DNA from 3 places in the Janthinobacterium sp. genome. Region 2 is predicted to be linked to each of the others. Evidence: predicted binding sites of a transcription regulator. Region 2 holds the regulator's gene; each other region holds the start of a gene.
The links. The regulator FNR, encoded in region 2, switches genes on or off when oxygen is low (the NO sensors DNR and NnrR bind a similar motif). The targets are predictions, from matches to a motif close to TTGATNNNNATCAA.

Region 1: a site for FNR is predicted at 2,461-2,474, ahead of RTQ46_RS11290 (IPT/TIG domain-containing protein). Genes of this name have one in related genera too.
Region 3: a site for FNR is predicted at 3,955-3,968, ahead of RTQ46_RS18465 (XrtA system polysaccharide chain length determinant). Genes of this name have one in related genera too.

What each region holds. Positions count from the first base shown of each region.
Region 1 covers NZ_DAMAGB010000015.1:35,741-43,199, forward strand. Annotated here, with positions in the region: gene metH (methionine synthase) at 1-2,039, opposite strand, end outside; gene RTQ46_RS11290 (IPT/TIG domain-containing protein) at 2,696-5,176, shown strand; gene RTQ46_RS11295 (4-oxalocrotonate tautomerase family protein) at 5,321-5,728, shown strand; gene RTQ46_RS11300 (LysR family transcriptional regulator) at 5,729-6,631, opposite strand; gene fmt (methionyl-tRNA formyltransferase) at 6,659-7,459, opposite strand, start outside.
Region 2 covers NZ_DAMAGB010000009.1:59,661-67,119, reverse strand. Annotated here, with positions in the region: gene ccoN (cytochrome-c oxidase, cbb3-type subunit I) at 1-885, shown strand, start outside; gene ccoO (cytochrome-c oxidase, cbb3-type subunit II) at 901-1,515, shown strand; gene RTQ46_RS08695 (cbb3-type cytochrome c oxidase subunit 3) at 1,517-1,717, shown strand; gene ccoP (cytochrome-c oxidase, cbb3-type subunit III) at 1,710-2,636, shown strand; gene ccoG (cytochrome c oxidase accessory protein CcoG) at 2,641-4,032, shown strand; gene RTQ46_RS08680 (FixH family protein) at 4,197-4,721, shown strand; gene fnr (fumarate/nitrate reduction transcriptional regulator Fnr) at 4,722-5,480, opposite strand; gene RTQ46_RS08670 (response regulator) at 5,683-7,459, shown strand, end outside.
Region 3 covers NZ_DAMAGB010000035.1:51,989-59,447, reverse strand. Annotated here, with positions in the region: gene RTQ46_RS18485 (hypothetical protein) at 1-1,536, shown strand, start outside; gene RTQ46_RS18480 (serine protease) at 1,533-2,285, shown strand; gene RTQ46_RS18475 (N-acyl amino acid synthase FeeM domain-containing protein) at 2,292-3,038, opposite strand; gene RTQ46_RS18470 (XrtA/PEP-CTERM system exopolysaccharide export protein) at 3,245-3,868, opposite strand; gene RTQ46_RS18465 (XrtA system polysaccharide chain length determinant) at 4,086-5,615, shown strand; gene RTQ46_RS18460 (XrtA-associated tyrosine autokinase) at 5,640-6,488, shown strand; gene RTQ46_RS18455 (TIGR03016 family PEP-CTERM system-associated outer membrane protein) at 6,517-7,459, shown strand, end outside.

The sequences.
Region 1 (7,459 bases), on a different contig from region 2:
TGCACCGTGCCTTCGCGCCAGGCCAGGTTCTGCACGTCGGCCTTGCCGCCGCCCGCTTTCAGGGTGCCGGCAAATTCGATCATGCGCTCGGTCGAGTCTTCGCGGCGGTTCAGCACCACGTCTTCCACCCGTTCGCGCAGTTCCGGGTCGAGGTTGTCGTACACGCCGACCATGCCGGCGTTGACGATGCCCATGGTCATGCCGGCCTTGATGGCGTGGTACAGGAACACGGTGTGGATCGCTTCGCGCGCCGGATCGTTGCCGCGGAAGCTGAACGACACGTTCGATACGCCGCCGGAAATTTTCGCGTGCGGCAGGTTGTCCTTGATCCAGCGCGTGGCGTTGATGAAGTCGACCGCGTAGTTGTTGTGCTCTTCGATGCCGGTGGCCACGGCAAAGATGTTCGGGTCGAAAATGATGTCTTCCGGCGGGAAGTCGAGCGCGTCGACCAGCAAATGATAGGCGCGCGCGCAGATCTCGATCTTGCGCTCGAACGTATCGGCCTGGCCCTTTTCATCGAAGGCCATTACGATCACGGCCGCGCCATAGCGGCGGCACAGGGTGGCCTGGCGCAGGAATTCCGCTTCGCCTTCCTTCATCGAAATCGAGTTGACGATGGCCTTGCCCTGCACGCATTTCAGGCCCGCTTCGATCACCGACCATTTCGACGAATCGACCATGATGGGCACGCGTGAAATATCGGGTTCGGAGGCGATCAGGTTCAGGAAACGCGTCATGGCGGCCAGCGAATCGAGCATCGCCTCGTCCATGTTGATGTCGATCACCTGGGCGCCGTTTTCCACCTGCTGGCGCGCCACCGACAAGGCTTCGTCGTATTGCTCGTTGAGAATCATGCGCGCAAATGCCTTCGAACCGGTGACGTTGGTGCGCTCGCCCACGTTGACGAACAGCGACTCGTCATTGATGACAAACGGCTCCAGGCCGGCCAGGCGCAGGTCGTGGCTTTTCGCCGGGATGGTGCGCGGTGTATTGTGCGCCAGCAGCTCGCCGATCGCCTTGATGTGCTCCGGCGTGGTGCCGCAGCAGCCGCCGGCCATGTTCAGGAAACCCGCGTCGGCAAATTCGCGCAGCAGGGCGGAGGTGTCTTCCGGCAGTTCGTCAAAGCCCGTGTCGCTCATCGGGTTGGGCAGGCCGGCATTCGGGTAAATGCAGACAAAGGTGTCGGCGATCTTCGACAGTTCCTCCGCGTACGGGCGCATCAGGGCGGCGCCCAGCGCACAGTTCAGGCCGATCGTCAGCGGTTTCGCGTGGCGGATCGAATTCCAGAAAGCGGGCACGGTCTGGCCTGACAGGATGCGGCCCGACGCATCGGTGACGGTGCCGGAAATCATCAGCGGCAGGCGCACCACGTCCGGATTCTGCTCGTAGAACAGGTCGATCGCGAACAGCGCGGCCTTGCAGTTGAGGGTGTCGAAAATGGTTTCCACCAGCAACACGTCGGCGCCGCCTTCGACCAGGCCTTTTGTCTGCTGCAGGTAGGAAGCGACCAGCTGGTCGAAGGTGATATTGCGCGCGGCCGGATCGTTGACGTCGGGCGAGATCGAGGCGGTCTTTGGCGTCGGTCCCAGGGCGCCGGCCACGAAACGCGGCTTGTCCGGCGTGGAATACTTGTCGCAGGCGGCGCGCGCCAGCCTGGCCGCTTCCACGTTCATCTCGTAGGCCAGGTGCGCCATGTGATAGTCGTCCTGGGCGATCGTGGTGGCGCCAAAGGTATTCGTTTCGATCAGGTCGGCGCCGGCCGCCAGGTAGCGCTCGTGGATTTCCTGGATGATATGCGGCTGCGTCAGTGTCAATAATTCATTATTGCCTTTGACGAACAGTTCGCGCGCGCCGGAATCGGCCGGTGCCGCGAAGTCGATAAAGCGGCCCTGCGGCCCGCCGCGATACGCCACTTCGTCGAGCTTGTACTGCTGGATGATCGTGCCCATCGCGCCGTCGAGGATCATGATCCGGCGCGCCAGGATGGCGCGCAACGAGGCTTCGGTCGGGGACGGGGCAGGGATCACGGTATCGGTCATTTCATGCTTTCAATAGGCAACGGGCGGCGGCGCGGTGGAAAGGCGATGCGGATCAGCAGGGTCAGCCGACGGAGTGCGCCGGCCGGATAGGCTGGCAGAAGGTGGCAATCGCCTGATTACACCGGGTCTAAAATTATACGGCATCAGGCTGTTTTGGTTTTGGGCAAAAGCCACGATCAGCCGCCGATAGCCCATCCACGCAACACATCCCGCCGCCAGAAATCGCGCCAGCGCTGTCTTCGGACTTTCTCTCACATTCTATCCCGCACTACATTTGTGAAAATCTTGCCGGAAATGTTAATTAATCAAAAGATATCAAGATGATAGTCACTTCTTTATGTGGAAAATTCCCCACATTTTTGTAAATCGCTGAAATTATTTTTAATGAATTAGCTGTCAATATTCTTTTTGAAAACAAAGATTGATTTACGGCAATACAGAGCGAGAGTGGTGATGCCTAAAATTAAGGTTGTCAGTGAGGCATGTTAAATATTGGCCCAAGCAATTAAGCCGAAAGCATTAATAGTTGTCTTTAGGAATTAATTTGAATCATAATGACGCTTCCTTAATTGCAAATTCTCTCCAAAAGTCACCGATATGTCACATAACTCTTTCACTTCTCCTGCTGTCGCGCTGCGCGGAAACGGATGCCAGCCATGAAAAACCATTTGCTTATTGCATTGATTGCCATGCTGGGTCTGTCCGCTTGCGGCGGCGGTGGAGGTGGCGGCGGTGAGACTGTGGTGGCTACCACCACTACCAGTCCGGCGATTGTGCCGGCCGTGACGGCCGTGTCGGCCAATACGGTGGCGGCTGGTGGCAGCCTGACCGTGACCGGTACCAATCTGGACCGCGTGACGGCGTTCCAGATCGGCGGCGTGACCTTGGCCAGCAGCAATGTCAGCGCCACCAGCGCCACCCTGGCGATGCCGGCCACGCCGGTTGCCGGCACCTTGAGCCTGGTCAGCGCCAGCGGCGCGGCGGCCAGCAGCCAGGCCGTGACGGTGTACCTGCCGTTGACGGTGGGCGAAGTCACGCCGGGCACGGGCGAAGTGGGCAGCAGCGTGACCGTCACCGGCGCCGGCATGGGCAATGTGACGGCAGTCGTGTTTGCCAACGGCACGGCCGCCGCCGTGCAAAGCCATACCGACAGCAGCGTGACATTCGTGGTACCGGTTGGTGCGGTGTCGGGCCAGCTGACCGTGCGCGGCAGCTACAACGAAGCGCAGACCAGCGCCGCGTTCACGGTACTGCCGAGCGTCAGCGTGACGGCCATCAGCACCGCCGTCAGCGGCGCGAATGTGGTCGTTACGATTACCGGCAGCAACCTGGACCAGGTCAGCAGCGCCACCATCGGCACGACCGGCGCCACCATCGCCAGCGCCAGCGCCGGCGAACTGCGCCTGTCGGCGCCAAGTTCGGCCACCGGCTACGTGATGCTGTCGTCGCCATCGCGCGCCGCCGTCAATGCCGGCGCCGTGTCCGCCTTCACCCTGGGCGCCATCGATTTCTCGCAGGTGCTGAACCTGAGCGCCAGCGATACGGCGCTGCGCCTGACGCGCGGCAAGGCCGCCGCCGTGCGCGTGTCCGTACTGGGTACCCTGGCCGGCCGCAGCAGCCCGGCCGTTACCCTGGCCGCCACCTCGGCCAGCGGCGCCAGCCTGGGCACCCTGACCCTGAGCGGTCCGGCTACCTTGCCAACCGCCAGGAATACCTACAGCTTCGACGGCAACTTCAGCGCCGCCCTGCCAGCGAGCTGGATCCAGCCCGGCCTGCAGGTGCGCGTGACCGCCGTCGGCAACGATGGCACGCAAGTGAGCCAGCAAGCCACGCCGGCCGTCTCGTCGGCCGCCAAGATCCACCTGGTGCTGGTGCCGTTGACCACCAATGACGGCACCTCCGTGTTGCCGGACCCTGAAGTCATCCGCGCCGCCATGGTGCGCGTGTATCCGTACGCCGCCGGCGACATCACCATTACCAAGCGTGCTGCGCTGAACGTCGGCGGCAGCAGCGCGGTCGACAGTTGGTGGGCGGACACCCTGCCGAAGATCGAAGCGGCGCGTTACCAGGAAGACAGCAGCGCCTTCTATTACGGCTTTGCCTCGCAGATGTCGGCCAGCCGCACCGCCGGCCTGGCGTATATCAGTGACCGCACCACGGGCAACTCCAATCCATCGGCGCTGGGCCTGGACGCCACTGCCACGCGCACCGCCTCGACCGATGCATTCGGCAATGCCTGGCCTGAATGGCTGACAACGATGATCCACGAGATCGGCCACAACCATGCATTGCAGCACGTCGCTTGCGGTTCGCCGACCAATACGGCCACCGATTACCCGTACGCCAACGGCGACCTGGGCGCGCAGCCTCTGTATAACAGCAACTACGGCGCCACCATCGGCCAGCTGGGCCAGCCCGCCTACGCCAGCGGCGGCGCCACCAAGCAGATGAAAGACGTGATGAGCTATTGCAGCGGCGCCTGGTTCTCGGACTACAGCTATGCCCGCATCCAGCAATTCCTGGAAAACCGCAATTCCGCGACCCTGCGCGGCGCCTCCGTGGCTGCCAGCGTACTGGCCGCCGAGAATGGCTACCTGACGATTTCGGGCCGCATCACCGCCAATGGCGTGCAGCTGCAGCCGGCCGTCGCTTCTGCCACCGCACGCAGCAACACGGCAAACAGCAGTGCCACATACAGCCTGCGGATCGTAACGGCGTCTGGAACGACTATTAACGTGCCATTTGATACCATGCAGCTGGCCGACAGCCGCACCGATGCCAGCCACTTCCGTGTCAGCTTTGCCAATCCCGGCGACATCAGCGACATCGATGTGCTGGCCAATGGCAAGGTGGTCAGCAAGCTGGATCGCTCGGCCCGCCGCGCCGCTGCCGCTGCCGCCGCGTCGCTGGACGTGAAACAGACGGCCGCTACCCTGGCCCTCACGTGGAATGCCGATGTCGAGCCGTACGCCGCCGTGCTGTTCGTGGCCGCCGATGGCCGCAAGACGGTGGTCGCCAGCGCCCTGACCGGTGGCAGCGCCTCGGTCGCTATCGGCGCCTTGCCGACCGGTGGCCGCTTTGAAGTGAGCCTGTCGTCCTCGATACGCGGCCGCATGGTCAAGGTCGACCGCAAATAAACAAGTAGTGACATATCTGAAGGGCTTGCTGCGGCAAGCCCTTTTTTTGTGCTGAAAATGCACAAATCATGTGCCGGGGCAGGGCTGCCGTTTGATGCGCGGGCGGCCTAGCATGATGGTTCCTCAATTATCCGGAACACCGCCATGCCGATCCTCAACCTGCACTTGTCCACCGCGCCCGATGCGCAACAGTCAGCGGCAATTGCCGCCACCCTCAGCCGATTGACGCACGAGATCCTGCACAAGGCGCCCGAGCTGACTTCGGTTGTCGTCAAGCATGCCGATCCGGCGCTCTGGTTTGTTGGAGGCGCCTCGCTGGAAGAGCAGGGCAAAAGCAGCTATTTTCTCGATGTGCTGATCAGCGACGAAACCAATACGGCGGCGGACAAAGCGCGCTATCTCGCCGCCGTGCATGCGGCCATGCAGGCTGCCCTGGGCGACCTGCACGAGACCAGCTATATCCATGTGCATGAAGCGCGCCAAGCGGCCTGGGGATATGGCGGACTGACGCAGCAGTTCCGCGCCGTGCGCCAGCAGCTGCAATCGGCCTGATCAGTCCCAGTCGCGGTCACGGTACCAGGCCACCGCAAAGTCGACCAGCGCGCGCACCTTGGGCGACAGGTGGCGGCTGTGCGGATACAGCGCGTACAGGGTGCGCGGCGCCAGCGTGTAGCCGGGCAGCACCTGCACCAGTGCGCCGCTGGCCAGTTCGTCGCGCACGATAAAGGCAGCCGTGCTGGCAATACCCATGTGGCCCAGTGCCGCCGTGCGCAGGGCGATGCCGGTGTTCGCCTGCAGGCTGCCGCGCACCGTCACCGCCTGCGTGGCGCCGTCGGCATCGGTGAATGTCCAGGTATCGGGGTGGTCGGCCAGGGTGTACAACAGGCATTGATGGTGCGCCAGCTGCGGCGGCGTGGCAGGCACGCCATGCCGGGCCAGATAGGCTGGCGACGCGACGGCCACCATGCGGCTGCTGGCCAGCCTGCGCGCTACCAGGGTCGAGTCGGGCAGGCCGCGCGCCAGGCGCAGGGCCACGTCGAAGCCTTCCTCGATCAGGTCGACCATGCGGTCATTGCACACCAGGTCGAGCTGCAGCTGCGGATACTGGGCCGCAAACTGCGGCAGCCAGGCCGCCAGTTCCAGCGCGCCGAACGCCATCGGCGCATTGATGCGCAGGCTGCCGGAAGGCAGCGCCTGCTGCTGCATGACGGCGCGGTCGGCCGCATCGAGCGCGTCGAGGATATCGCGGCTGGCCAGGTAATACTGCTGGCCGGCCGCCGTCAAGGCAAAGCGCCGCGTGGTGCGGTTGAGCAATTGCGCGCCCAGCTGGTGTTCCAGCTGGCGGATCTGGCGCGAGACGATGGAGTGGGAAATACCGAGCGCGTTGGCGGCAGCCGTGAAGCTGCCCAGTTCCACCACGCGGCGCAGCGCGCGCAGGGCGGTCAGCTGGTCCATGGCGGCCGGGCTTGCGTGAAAAGGCGCTTACAGGAAACGCTTGCCTTCGAGCGGGAAGCCCTTGATGAACTCCGCCGCCGGCAGTCGCTTGCCGCCCGGCTTTTGCAGTTGCGTCAGGCGCAGCGAGCCGGTGCCGCAGGCCACCACGATGCCGTGCTGGGCGTCGGCCGCCAGTACCTGGCCGGCAGGCTGGGTGCTGTCCGCTTCGAGCACCTCGGCGGCCCAGATCTTGACGGCCACGCCGTCGACCTGGCCGCAGGCGCCCGGGAATGGATTGAAAGCGCGGATTTTCAGGCCCAGCTCCAGCGCACCCTGCGAAAAATCGAGCGCCGCTTCGTCCTTGGCGATCTTTGCCGCATAGGTCACGCCCGCTTCCGGCTGCGGCGTGGCCACCAGCGGTGCTTCCTGCATCTTGCGCAGGGTGGCGACGATCATGCGCCCGCCCAGGGCGGCCAGCTTGTCGTGCAGGGTGGCGGTGGAGTCGCCCGCCTCGATCGCCACGCGCTCGATCGCCAGCATCGGGCCGGTGTCCAGTCCTTCTTCCATCTGCATGATGGTCACGCCGGTTTCATCGTCGCCCGCTTCGATGGCGCGGTGGATCGGCGCGGCGCCGCGCCAGCGCGGCAGCAGCGAGCCGTGGATATTGATGCAGGGCTGGATGTCGAGCGTGCTGCGCGGCAGGATCAGGCCATAGGCGGCCACCACCATCACGTCGTAGTCGGTGGCCAGCAGGCGTTCATGGGCAGCTTGCGCTTCGGCCGCGCGCTGCGGGTCCTTGCTGTCCATGCGCAAGGAAAGCGGCTGCAGCACCTCGATGCCGTGCTGCTG
Region 2 (7,459 bases):
GCCTCGTTTACCAAATCCTACTCGGCCTACACGGGCGTGCAGGATGCGATGATCCAGTGGTGGTACGGCCATAACGCGGTGGGCTTCATCCTGACCGCCGGCTACCTGGGCATGGTCTACTACTTCATCCCGAAACAGGCCGAGCGTCCCGTCTACTCGTACCGCCTGTCGATCGTCCACTTCTGGGCGCTGATCTTTACCTACATGTGGGCCGGCCCGCACCATCTGCACTACACCGCACTGCCTGACTGGACCCAGTCGATCGGCATGGTCTTCTCGCTGGTGCTGCTGGCGCCAAGCTGGGGCGGCATGATCAACGGCATCATGACCCTGTCGGGCGCCTGGCACAAGCTGCGCACCGATCCGATCCTGAAGTTCATGATCGTCTCGCTGTCGTTCTACGGCATCGCCACCTTCGAAGGCCCGATGATGTCGATCAAGACCATCAACTCGCTGTCGCACTACACCGACTGGACCGTGGCCCACGTGCACGCGGGTGCCCTGGGCTGGGTCGGCTTCATCACCATGGGCTCGATCTACTACCTGCTGCCACGCGTGGCCGGCCAGACGAAGATGTACAGCACGCGCCTGGTCGACGTGCACTTCTGGGTCGCCACCATCGGCATCGTGCTGTATATCGCCGCGATGTGGATTGCCGGCGTGATGCAGGGCCTGATGTGGCGTGCGGTCAACCCGGACGGCACCCTGACCTACACCTTCGTCGAAGGCGTGAAAGCCACCTATCCGTACTACGTGGTGCGCGCCGCCGGCGGCCTGCTGTACCTGACCGGCATGTGCGTCATGGGCTACAACACCTACATGACCCTGCGCGGCACCAAGGTGCCTGTCGCACGCATCCCGGAACTGAACGCGGCGCACGCCTGATAGGAGCAAAAGCAAATGAAATTCTCACATGCATGGATTGAAAGAAACCCCTGGCTGCTGATCGGCCTGGTCACCCTGGTGATCAGCGTCGGCGGCGCCGTCGAGATCGTGCCGCTGTTCTTCCAGAAGAGCACCACGGAACCGATCGCCGGCCTGAAACCGTACTCGCCGCTGCGCCTGGCCGGCCGCGACATTTATGTGCGCGAAGGCTGCTACAACTGCCACTCGCAGATGGTGCGTCCGCTGCGCGCGGAAACCGAACGCTATGGCCACTATTCGGTGGCCGGCGAGTTCGTCTACGACCGTCCGTTCCAGTGGGGTTCCAAGCGTACCGGTCCCGACCTGGCCCGCGTCGGCGCCCGCTACAGCGACGAATGGCACCGCACCCACCTGAACAACCCGCGCGACGTGGTGCCGGAATCGAACATGCCGGCCTACCCATGGCTGGCAAAAACCAAGCTGGTGCCGGAAGACATCGTGCCCAAGCTGCGCGCGCTGCAGCGTCTGGGCGATCCGTACAGCGACGAAGAAGTCAAGGCCGCTCCGGAACAGCTGAAGGACAAGACGGAAGAAGACGCCCTGGTCGCCTATCTGCAGGGCCTGGGCACATTAATCAAAACGAGGAATTAGCATGGCAATCGAGAATCTGTTCGACAGCGCCAGCAGCGTCATGACGGTGGTTTCCTTTACGACGTTCGTGGGCATCCTGTGGTGGACCTTCCGCCGCAGCAATAGCGACTTCGACGCGGCGGCACGCCTGCCGTTCGCCGACGAGGCGCTCGACCATCCGGCGCAAGCCGCAGCAGCTCAAGAGGAGCGCAAACATGGCTGACTTTACCAGTGGTTTCTGGAACCTCTTCATCATCGTGCTGACACTGCTGGGCATCATCGGCTGCGGCATTTTGCTGTACTCGCAGTCGAAAGTGACGGTGCTGCCGGGCGCGCCGGCCGACGGCACCACCGGCCACGTGTGGGACGAGGACCTGAAGGAACTCAACACGCCGATGCCGCGCTGGTGGATGTGGCTGTTCTACATCACCATCGTGTTCGCGCTGGCCTATCTGTTCCTGTATCCGGGCCTGGGCAATTACGCCGGCAAGCTGGGCTGGAAATCGTCGGGCCAGTACGAGCAGGAACTGAAAAAGGCGGAAGCCGAATACGGTCCGCTGTTCGACAAGTACCTGAAGCAGGACCTGAAAACGGTGGCCGCCGATCCGCAGGCGAACGCCATCGGCCAGCGCCTGTTCCTGACCTACTGCGCGCAGTGCCATGGTTCGGACGCGCGCGGCAACAAGGGTTTCCCGAACCTGACCGACAAGGACTGGCTGTATGGCGGCAACCCCGACATCATCAAGACCACCATCATGCATGGCCGTAACGGCATCATGATCCCGATGGGCGCCGCTCTCGGTTCGGAGCAGGATATCGAGAACGTGGCCCACTACGTGCTGAGCCTGTCGGGCTCGACTTCGGACCCCGTCAAATCGGTGCTGGGCAAGTCGAAATTCGGCGCCTGCATGGCCTGCCATGGCGCCGACGCCAAGGGCAACCAGCAGCTTGGCGCACCGAACCTGACCGACAAGATCTGGCTGTATGGCGGCAGCGCCGACACCATCATGGAAACCATCCGCAAGGGCCGCAACAACACCATGCCCGCGTTCGGCGACTTCCTTGGCGAGTCGAAAGTGCACGTGCTGTCGGCGTATATCTGGAGCCTGTCCAACCCCCAGCCTGCGGTCCCTGTGAAGTGATGTGATGGAACCCCAAGTCATCAAGATGTATGCGGCCCGCGAGCAGATCTACCCTCGCGAGGCCAAAGGGCGCTATGCAACCTGGCGCTGGGTGTGCGTCTGGCTCACCCAGCTGGCGTTCTACGGCTTGCCGTGGCTCAACTGGAACGGCAGGCAAGCCCTGCTGTTCGACCTGACCACGCGCAAGTTCTACATTTTCGGCGTCGTGCTGTGGCCGCAGGATTTCATCTATCTGGCGGCCCTGCTGATCATCGCAGCCTACCTGCTGTTCCTGGTCACGGCGATAGCCGGGCGGGTCTGGTGCGGCTTTTCCTGTCCTCAAACCGTCTACACCGAAATCTTCCTGTGGGTCGAACGCAAGATCGAAGGCACGCGCAGCGCGCGCATGGCGCTCGACCGGCAGGGCCCTTCGGTGCGCAAGACCGCCAAGAAGGTGGCCAAGCACCTGGCGTGGGGCGCGATCGCGCTGTGGACGGGGTTTACCTTTGTCGGCTACTTCACGCCGATCCAGGACCTGGTGCAGGAAGTGCGCACCTTTGACTTCGGCCCGTGGGAATGGTTCTGGATCCTGTTCTACAGCCTGGCCACTTACGGCAACGCGGGCTGGCTGCGCGAACAGGTATGCAAATACATGTGTCCGTATGCGCGCTTCCAGAGCGCGATGTTCGACCAGGACACCCTGATCATCACCTACGATGAAAAACGCGGCGAGCCGCGCGGTGCGCTGAACAAGAAGGCGGCCAAGGAAGGGACGGAAAAAACCCTGGGCGACTGCATCGACTGCACCCTGTGCGTGCAGGTCTGTCCGACCGGCATCGACATCCGCAACGGCCTGCAGTATGAATGCATCGGCTGCGCCGCCTGCGTCGACGCCTGCAACAGCGTGATGGACAAGGTCGAGCGTCCACGCGGCCTGATCCGCTACAGCACCGACCATGCGATGGAGAACAACTTCAGCGCGAAGCAGATCCGCCAGCGGGCCATGCGTCCGCGCGTGCTGATCTATACCTCGATCCTGGCGCTGATCGTGATTGCCGTCTGTACTTCGCTGTTCCTGCGCACGCCGCTGAAGATGGACGTGATCCGCGACCGCGGTTCGATGGGCCGCGAAGTGGAAGACGGCATGATCGAAAACGTCTACCGTCTGCAGATCATGAACACCTCGGAACAGCGCCAGCACTTCAAGATTGCGGTCTCTGGCCTGCCCGGCTTGACCTTGCTGACGCGCGACGAAGTGACCTTGCAGCCCACCGAAACGCTGGGCTGGCCGGTGCGCCTGCGCGTGCCGCACGGCGTGGGCGAGAAGGGCTCGAACAAGATCCAGATCGAGCTGCAGTCGCTCGACGAGCCGTCCCTGCATGTGCGCGAAAGCGCGGTATTCATTGTGCCGAGGTGATGTCGATGTTCGGGGTCGGACCCTGTGGGTCCGACCCTGGCATTGCGCCGTTGGGGTACAAAAAAATTGTGCGTCAAATTAACGTTAGTTTTAACCCGGAAGCAAGAGCTGGGGTCAGACGGGGACGCCGAGTCCCACAGGGTCTGACCTTCAAGGAGATCCAAATGTCCAAAACCGCCAAACTGCAACCTCCCGCCGATCCCTGGTACAAGCACCGCTGGCCGTGGCTGCTGATGATCGGCCCCGGCCTGTCTGTCGTGGTCGGCAGCTTCATGGGCTATATCGCCTTCACGCAACCCGATGCGCTGGTAGTGGGCGACTACTACAAGCAGGGCAAGGCGATCAACCAGGACCTGCGCCGCGATACGGTCGCCAGCGACCTGGCGATGGATACCAGCCTGGCCTACGACGTGGCGCAATCGCGCCTGACCGGCGCCGTGCACAGCTTCGGCAAGCCCTACCTGCAGCCGTTGCAGCTGCACCTGGCGCATGCCACCCTGCCTGAAAAAGACATCCGCCTGATGGTGCAGCCCGATGCCGACGGCAATTTTTCCGTCTCGCTGCCGATGCTCGAACGCAGCCGCTGGCAGGTGCTGGTGGAAGACAACAAACGGGTCTGGCGCCTGTCGGGCATCTGGACCTGGCCGGCCCAGCGCAGCATTGCCTTGCGCGCCGACAGCGAGCTCTGATTATTTGCAGACGTCGGTGCCGGCCGTAATCGCTTTCAGCTTGGCCGGCTGCAGGATCTCGATCTCGCGGTTCGACACGCGCAGCCAGCCTTCCTTCTTGAATTTCGACAGCAGGCGGCTGACGCTTTCGATGGTCAGGCCCAGATAGTTGCCGATTTCCTCGCGCGACATGCGCAGCTGGAAGTTGCTGCCCGAATAGCCACGCGCTTCGTAACGCGACGCCAGGTTGACGATAAAGGCGGCGAAGCGCTGCGTGGCCTGCATATTACCGAGCAACAGCATCACGCTTTGCTCGCGCGTGATTTCCTGGCTCATCATGCGGTGGAAATGGCGCAGCAGGGTCGGCATATTGCCCAGCAATTGCTCCAGGCTGGAAAACGGGATCTCGCACACTTCGCTGTCTTCCAGCGCCACCGCATTGCAATGATGGCGGTCGGCGCTGATGGCGTCCATGCCCAGCAGTTCGCCGGCCATCTGGAAACCCGTCACCTGTTCTTCGCCGCCCGGATTGATCTGGTAGGTCTTGAAGTGGCCGAGACGGATCGCATACAGGTTCTGGAACGAATCGCCGATGCGGAACAGCGAGGCGCCGCGCGCCACCTTGCGGCGCCGTCCGATGATCTGGTCGAGGCGATCCATGTCGCCCACATCGAGTCCCATCGGCAAACACAACTGGTGCATGCTGCAGGTGGCGCAGCGCGCACGCAACGCTTCCACGTTCACGGTGGGCAGGGTTGGGGTCAATAGCGCTTGTATCATGGTGAGTACCTTTAAGAAAATACAACAACAAGTTTACTGTATCCGCCGGGCCCGTGTGCCAATTTCGGCGAAATGCGGCCAATGAATGACTTTCTTCATGTATTTCCATTGCATCAGCACCACAAGCCCGCGCTTGCCAAGTTGACCTATTGATAGGAGAATTCCTCAGAGCATCTATGCCGCTTGCCATGCAAAGGAAATTATGAAGCCACTCGGCATCAAAGCAAAAGTCGCGCTGGCGACCAGCCTGACCTCGGTCGCCATGATCGCCCTGGTGACCCTGGTACAAGTGCAGCGCATGCGCGACGACTTCACCAAAGTATTGTTAAGCCAGCAAACGGCCATGATCGACCGCACGGCCGAAGAACTCGACGACAAGCTCGGCATGCTGCTCGACGTGATCACCGAAACGGCGCGCCGCCAGCCGGCCGCGCTGATGGAGCAACCGGCGCAACTGCGCGACTACTACACCCAGCGCGCCATGCTGGCCCTGTTCGACGACGTGCTGGTGCTAGATGCACACGGCAAGGTGGTCAGCGACGTGCCCGAAGTGCCGGGGCGCAGCGGCATCGAGGTGGCCGACCGCGAGTATTTCCAGACCGTCATGCGCACGCGCCAGCCGATGATCACCGAGCCGCTGCTGGGCAAGACCAGCGGCCTGCCGATCGTGCAGATGGTGGCGCCCGTGCTGGGCAAGGACGGCGAGGTGGCCGGCATCATCATCGGCGTGCTGCGCCTGTACAAGGATAACCTGCTGGGCGACCTGCGCCATGCCAAGGTGGGCAAGAACGGATATTACTTCATCCTGACCCAGGGCAAGGTGCCGCTGTATGTGCTGCACCCGGACCCGGCCAAGCTGCTGCAGCCGCGCGCGCCCAACGCCAATCCCACCACCAGCGCGCTGATCGCCCGCGGTGGCGAAGGCAGCATGGTCAGCAGCAACAGCCGCGGCGTGAAGGCCGTCAACAGTTTCAAGCGCCTGAAATCGGTCAACTGGCTGCTGGCAGCCTCCTTGCCCATCGACGATGCGTTCGAGCCGTTCGACGGCGTGCTGTACCGCCTGGTGCTGTGGAGCGCCTGCGCCTCGCTGCTGGCGGCGCTGGTGCTGGGCTGGGTGACGGTGCGCCTGCTGTCGCCGCTGGTGCGCCTGCGCAACACCCTGCTGGCGCTGCGCAACAACGGCCAGCGCTTCACGCCGCTGCCGGTAGAGCAGCGCGACGAGATCGGCGAACTGACGGCGGCCTTCAACAGCCTGATGAGCGAGCGCGACCGCCTGCAGCACGAAGTCGAGGCGCGTGCGGCCGAGCTGGAACAGGAACGCGACCGCGCCGAAGCGGCCAACCGCGCGAAAAGCGATTTCGTCGCCAACATGAGCCATGAAATCCGCACGCCGCTGAACGCCGTGCTGGGCATGGTGTATTTGCTCGGCAATACCAAGCTCGATACGGAACAGCGCAAATACCTGACCATGGTGCGCGTGGCCGGCCAATCGCTGCTGGGCATCCTCAACGACGTGCTCGACTTTTCCAAGATCGAGGCGCGCCGCATGGACCTGTCGCCGGTCGAATTCGACCTCGACGAAGTGATGAACACGCTGGCCACCACCATGACCATGAACGCCGGCGAAAAGGAGCTGGAGCTGGCCATCGCGGTCGATGCGGACGTGCCGCGCCGCCTCGTCGGCGACGCCCAGCGGCTGCAGCAGATCCTGGTCAACCTGGCCGGCAACGCCATCAAATTTACCGCCAGCGGCGAAGTGGTGGTGGCGGTCGGCCTGGCCCAGCAAACCGCCGACCAGGCCTGGCTGCGCTTCGAAGTGCGCGACACCGGCATCGGCATGACGCCGCAGCAGCAGGAACAATTGTTTACCGCCTTTTCGCAGGGCGATCAAAGCATCACGCGCCGTTTCGGCGGTACCGGCCTGGGCCTGGCAATCAGCAAGCACCTGATCCACATGATGGGTGGCGATATCGCTGTCG
Region 3 (7,459 bases), on a different contig from region 2:
TGGACACATCGCCAGCTGGCATGGTTCCTGTTGCCGGGAGCGGGCGCCACCTTTGTGCTGCTGGCGATGTTCCATGCGGCCGGCTACCGCGGCCTGCTGGCCGCGCTGGCCTTGCTGGCCGGCGCCTTTGTGCTGGCAACACGGCCGCTGCCATGGCGCATGGCGCCGGCCACCGTACTGTGCGGCCTCGCTCTGCAGGGGGTGCTGGCGGCGCTGTGGCCGGTAGAGAGCGCGAGCTGGTTCTTCAAGGCGCCGTATGCGCTGTTCCTGCTGTCGTGCGCCCTGCTGGGTGCCTGCCTGTGGCGCGGCGCGCTGCCGGCCGCCATGCTGGCGTTCACCATGCTGGCATGCAACACGGTGTGGATAGGCTGGCACTGGGCCGGCGCGGCGGCCTTGACGCCGGCGGCCCTGGTGGTGGCGCTGGCAGCGGTGCTGCTGCTCAACAGCCGGATGCGCAAGCCGCTGTGGCATTTGAGTGGCACCAGTCTCGCTGCGGCAGGGGCGGCGGCCATGCTGCTGATGCTGGCCATTCCCGTGTCCGCCAGCTATTACGCCAACCAGCGCTTTGCCACCACGACGGGCGACTTGCAACAGCGCCTGCGCCACTGGCGCGGCGCGCTGGCCATGATGCCGGCCGGCTGGAACGCTACCCTGTTCGGCATGGGTAGCGGAACCTTTCCCTCCAGCTATTTCTGGCGCAATACGCTGGGCGAGGTTCCGGCCCGCATCCGCTACGCCGAGGAAGCGGGCAACCGCTACCTGCGCCTGTCCAGTCCCGGCTACCGCGCCGGCTATGGCGAATTGCTGCGCCTGCTGCAACGGGTCGCCGTGCGGCCCGATACCGCCTATGCGCTGGCGCTCGATGTGCGCCGCCATGGCCCGATGCCGGTGCTGCAGCTGAAACTGTGCCAGCGGCAGCTGTTGTATGCGCACTATTGCGTGGCCGCGCCGCTGCGCCTGCTGCCGGTCACCGCCAACGCAGCCAACGCCAGCGGCGCGCCAGCGCCGTGGCAGCATTATCGGATGAGCATCGACAGCGCGCGGTTGGGCGACGGCAATTGGCTGCTGCGCGCGCCGGTGCAGCTGGAACTGGCGGCCAGCGGCCTGGCCGAGCCCGCCCTGATCGACGTCGACAATCTCAGCCTGCGCGGCCCCGATGGCCAGGAACTGCTGGCCAACGGCCAGTTTACGCAGACCAATGATGACTGGTTCTTCAGCAGCGACCATCATCATCTGCCGTGGCATATCAAGAACCTGTGGCTGCACCTGTATATCGAAACGGGCCTGGCCGGGCTTGCCGCCATGCTGGCACTGCTGGCCCTGGCCGGCGTGCGCCTGGCGCGCCGCGCCGCCAGTGCCGGGCATGGCGGCCATGGCGCCACGGCCATGCTGGCGGCACTGGCCGGCTTCCTGGCGGTCGGCGTGTTCGACAGCCTGCTCGACGTGCCGCGCATCGCGCTGCTGTTCTATCTGTTGCTGCTGTGCGCGCTGCTGCAGGCGACACCCGTCCCCACCGTTGAAAGGCCACCACGATGAAAGTCTTGCTGCTGCTGTGTTCCTGCCTGCTGCTGCCAGGCGCCTTCGCCCAAGGGCTGGAGCAGGCCATCGCGCGCGTCAAACCGGCGGTGGTCGGCATCGGCAGCCAGCTCAGGACGCGCACCCCGCCGATCCAGTTCATCGGCACCGGTTTTGCCACCGGTGACGGGCTGAGCGTGCTGACCTGCGCCCATGTGATCGAAAAACTGCTGGCGGCCAATCCCGGCGAGACCATCGGCATCCTCAGCGCGCAAGGTGCGGCGATGCAGTTCCGCGCCGCCGTGGTACAGGCGATCGATACCGAGCACGACCTGGCGCTGCTGCGCCTGTCCGGCACGCCCCTGCCCACCTTGCAGCTCGGCGACGCGGACGCCGTGCGCGAAGGCCAGGCCATGGCGTTTACGGGATTTCCGCTGGGCATGATACTGGGCCTGCGCCCGGCCACGCACCGCGCCACCGTCTCGGCGTTGACGCCAGTGGTCATCCCCAGCGAAAACGCGCTGCGGCTTGCGCCGAAACAGCTGGCACAGCTGCAAAAAACGCCGTATACCGTGTTCCAGCTCGATGCCACGGCCTACCCGGGCAACAGCGGCAGTCCCCTGTTCGACCCGGACAGCGGCCTGGTCTACGGCATCGTCAACCAGGTCTACGTCAAGGGACTCAAGGAAGCGGCCCTCAGCGCGCCGAGCGGCATCACGTACGCCATACCCGCCAGCCACATGCAGGCACTGCTGCTGAAAAACCGGTAGGCTCAGTCAGTTGCGCCCCTGGCGCAGGCGTTCGGTAATGCCAGGCTCATCCCATGTTGGAAAAAAAAAGGGATAGAACGAGCGCTCGCCGCCGTGCTGTTCCATCAGGCCGCCATATTTGCGGATCTGCTCGCCCATATAGCCCAGGTCCAGCCGCAGCAGCACGGCCGGCGCGCCCACGCGCGTGCATTCGCGTTCGCCGCCGAAATCCTTGAAACCCAGCATGCGCTTGTAGAACACCACGTGGCGCGGATTGACTTCGATCACATAATCGGTAAAACCGTGGATATTGTGCGCATAGATATACGAGATATGGATCAGGGCCGCAAACACGCGCTTGCTGACGCCCTTGTCGATCGCCAGGCGCGACGGTTCGCACAGGCGCCGGCCCTGCGCGCGCAGGGTGTCGAGCTTGTCGCGAAAATTTTCGTCGGCGGGCAATCCCGTTTCTTCGTTGTCGAGGCACAAGGTCATGGTGCCCACGGTGTCGCCGGCCGTTTCGGCGAACAGCGTGATTTTATTGAGCGCATGGGCGATGCCGGGATCGACCGCGTAGCCGCGCCAGCCATACATCTTGCGGATCAGCAGGCTGGCCGCTTCGCGGCGGCCGCGCGAGTTGGCCATGCGGATATGAAAGCGCTGCAAGTCGATCTCGTGCTCCATGGCGGGATCGATCTTGCCTTCCCCGACCACCAGGTCGGAAAAGCCGACCGGACTGTCAAAAGAAATAATGGGTTGGTCTTCAAAGCTCATCTTGTCCTCACTGAGACTGGCCGTCCGCCTGATCAACAGCAAACGGACTGATGCCAATGCCTTGTGACAAGGGCTAAACCGAAGAAGTTCCCGCCTTCCGCTAAAAAACAGAATAATTTATCGATGAAATAGCAAATTGCATATCAAAATTTGTCATAAATTGTACTTTAACAAATAAACGTGTCTTTTTGATAGCTCGGCACTGTTCAGAAAAAACTTTCCGGTATCAGCAGCACGTCGCCCGGCCGCATCATGATGTTGGCGGAAATATCGCCGTCGCGCAGCAGGTCGTCCAGCCGCACGCGCAGCTGCCGCTGCCCGCCCTCGCGCATGCGGATCACGCTGGCCTTGTTGCCGGCCGCAAAATCAGTAATGCCGCCGACGGCGATCAGCACGTCCATCAGCGACATGCCCTGGCGGTACGGCAGCGCCTGCGGCTTGGCGGCCTCGCCGATCACGCGGATCTGCTCCGCATACGGCCCGGAGAAATTGGTCACGATCACCGTCACCACCGGCTGCTGGATATATTTGCTCAGCGCCTGCTCGATATCGCGCGCCAGCTGGGTCGAGGTTTTGCCGCTGGCCGCCAGGTCTTCCACCAGCGGCGTGGTGATCTTGCCATCGGGCCGCACGGCCACGGTCAGCGACACTTCCGGATTGCGCCAGACCAGGATATTGACGGAGTCGCCCGGCCCGATCAGGTAATCGTGCAAGGGGGCGCTGTCTTCGGCCGGCGCCAGTTCCTGGCGGGTGCGGCAGCCGCCGAGAAAACTGGCGGCGGCCGCCAGGGCCAGCGCGCGGGTCATCAGGGCGCGACGTAACGGATTCATGCTGGTTCCCTTCAAAAATGTCGGCCATGCGGGAGGCCGGCTGGGCCGATAGCTTCCCATGATTAATAAAACCTGCACGGCCCTGCTTGAGGAGTATCAAGAAGCAATCATCTTGGGAAATTTTGTGGCGGCATCGCCCTATACTTTGCTCTCTCGACAAGAAAAACTGCCGTTTTCGCCCTGCTGCGCCCAGCTACTGTTACCTGAAGGAAGCGACATGGAGGAATTGATACAGCAAGTGCTCTCTGCCCTGAAAGGCATCTGGAAGTACCGCTGGCATGCGGTGCTGGTGGCCTGGCTGGTGGCGATCGCCGGTTTCATCAAGGTGATCAGCCTGCCGGACAACTACCAGACTTCGGCGCGCGTGTTCGTCGATACGCAAACCATCCTCAAGCCGCTGATGGCCGGCATGACCACCGTGCCCAATACCGAGCAGCAGGTGGCCATCATGAGCCGCACCCTGCTCAGCCGCCCGAATGTCGAACGCGTGATGCGCATGGTCGACCTCGATCTCGACAGCCGCACCGTGCGCCAGCACGAGGCGCAGCTCGACGATCTGATGCGCAACATCAAGATCAGCGGCACCAATGCCTACGACATCTACACCATCAGCTACAGCGGCCCGCAGCCGAAGGTGACGCGCGACGTGGTGCAGAGCCTGCTGACCATCTTTGTCGAAGGCAGCTTCCAGGGAAAGAAAGGCGACTCGCAAAAGGCGGTGCAATTCATCGACGAGCAAATCAGGAATTACGAGGAAAAGCTGAGCGCGGCGGAAAACCTGATGAAGGACTTCAAGATCCGCAACAATATGCTGCTGCCGCGCCAGGGCATCGATTACGGCGGCCAGTTGCTGAACATGTCCGACAGCCTCAATGCCGCCAAACTGGAACTGCTGGAAGCGGAACAGTCGCGCCAGGCGATCCAGAGCCAGATCGAGGGCGACGCACCGGTACTGGACCTGGAGCCGAGCGCGGCCGCCATCACAAATCCCGAACTCGACGAGCGCATCGCCACGATTAACAAGAATCTCGACAGCCTGCGCCTGCAATACACGGAATTGCATCCCGACATCGTGGCCGCGAAACGCCTGGTGGAACAGCTGGAACAGCGCAAGATCGAGGAAAGCAAGCTGCGCAACGCTGCCGGCGACCCCGGCAAGAACTACAGCCCGATGCTGCAGCAGCTGAAAGTGGCGCTGACGGAGGCGGACGCCAAGGTGGCCGCAATCAGGGCGCGGGTGGCGGAATATACGGCGCGCAACGAACGCCTGCTGGCGCAAAGCAATGCGGTGCCCGAGGTCGAGTCGCAGCTGGCCCAGCTGAACCGCGACTATGTGATCAACAAGGAAAACTACGAAAAGCTGATCGGCCGGCGCGAAGCGGCCAAACTGTCCGGCGAACTCAGTTCCACCACCGACATGATGGCGTTCAAGATCATCGACCCGCCCACCATCCCTTTGAGTCCGATCGGCCCGAACCGGCCGCTGCTGTTCAGCGCGGCGCTGGCCGCGGCGCTGGTGGCCGGCATTGCCGCGGCGTTGCTGATCAGCCAGATCCGCCCGACCTTCCTCAGTCCGTCCGAACTGCGCGACGCGACGGGGCTGTCCGTGCTGGGCACGGTGGCAATGAACTGGACCGAACCGCAGCAGACGCGCCAGCGCCGCGCGCGCTATGCGTTTGCCGGCTGCCTGGGCAGCCTGTTCATGCTGTATGGCGGAGTGGTGGCGGCCGCGCTGCTCAAATTCTAGCTGCAGGAACGGACAGGAGAGACCATGAACGCGAACCAGCATGACGGGCAGCAGGCCAACGACGCGGCGCCGCTGGAAGTGGCGGAAGCGGCGGCGCCCTACGAGGTCGATGGCGCCGATGGCGCCAGCGCCGCCACGCCGGCCTCGCCGCACTACCGCGCACTGAACCTGGCGCGGCTGCAGGCGCAGGGCATGGTCACCCACGACGGCGGGCGCACCTCGGTGGCGGAAGACTTTCGCATCATCAAGCGCCCGCTGCTGCGCAACGCGCGCGCCACCGGCGCCGACGCGATCCGCCACGGCAACCTGATCGTCGTCACCAGCGCCATGCCCGGCGAAGGCAAGACCTACTGCGCCGTCAACCTGGCCATGAGCATCGCCATGGAAATGGACATGACGGTGCTGCTGGTCGACGCCGACGTGGCGCGTCCGTCCGTGCTCAAGACGCTGGGCCTGGCGCCCGAACCGGGGCTGATGGACGTGCTGCTCGACGAGCGCCTGGAAATGTCGGACGTGATCCTGAAAACCAATGTCGCCACCCTGAGCATCCTGCCGGCCGGGCGCAGCAACAAGCATGCCACGGAACTGCTGGCCAGCCGCGCCATGAGCCGCCTGCTGGCCGAGATCGCCAGCCGCTACGCGGACCGGATCGTCGTGTTCGATTCGCCGCCGCTGCTGATCACCAGCGAAGCCCACGCGCTGGTCGGGCAGATGGGGCAAGTGGTGATGGTGGTCGAGGCGGAAACGACGACCCAGCATGCGGTCAAGGAAGCACTGCGCCAGATTGAATCGTGCGAGCATATCAACCTGATCTACAACAAGACCAGGGGGTTTCCCGGCAACGATTACTATGGCTATGGCTATTACGACTAGCCAGGCCAGGCTATCGCGGCTGGCCCCCATGCTGTTGTTGTTGATAGCGCAGCGCGCCAGCGCGCTGGACTGGCTGGTCGCGCCGTCGCTGCGCCTGCGCGAGAGCTACAGCGACAACGCCCTGCTGGCCCCGCCCGGCCAGGAAAAATCCGATTTCATCACCGAAATTGCGCCCGCCATCGCCCTGATCGCCACCGGGCCGCGCCTGCAGCTGCACCTCGACGCCAGCTGGCGCAAGTTTCTGTCGCGCCAGCGCGCCGACAGCGACACGGTGCAACTGCAGGGCGCGGCCAATGCGGTACTGCTGAAGGACTGGCTGCACCTGGACGCGCGCGCCAGCGTCAGCCAGCAGAACATTTCGCCGTTCGGCGCGCCCGTGATCGATACCCTGCCCGACGGACAGAACCGGAGCACCGTGCGCGCCACCGTGCTGAGCCCCTATCTGCGCCACCGTTTCCCCGCGCTGGGCACGGCCGAACTGCGCTATACGCGCGCCAATGTATCGGGCGGCAACAATCTGCTGTCCACCCACAGCGACGAGCTGCAAGCCCGGTTTGACGGCGAACCGCGCGGACGGGGCTGGACCTGGAACGCCAGCGCCGATGTGCGGCGCACGCAGGACAGCGTGCTGGCGCCTCAGCGCAAGGAACGGGCCAGCGTGGGCCTGCGCTACCCGTTCAGCCGCAAGTGGGCCGGCACGGCCAGCGTGGGCGCGGAAAAGGAAGGCTATGAAGCGAACGACGGGCGCAATCCGCAGGGCCGCTTCTGGTCGCTGGGCGGCGTCTGGACGCCCTCGCCGCGCACCAGCGTGGCCTTCAGCACGGGGCGGCGCTTTTTCGGCCAGACCTACAGCCTGGACGCCCATTTCCTGCAGCGCCATAACAACTGGTCGCTGCAGTACAGCGAAGACATCACCACCATGCCGGCCCAGTTTGCACGGCTGGGCGACAGCGACGCGGCCGGCCTGCTCG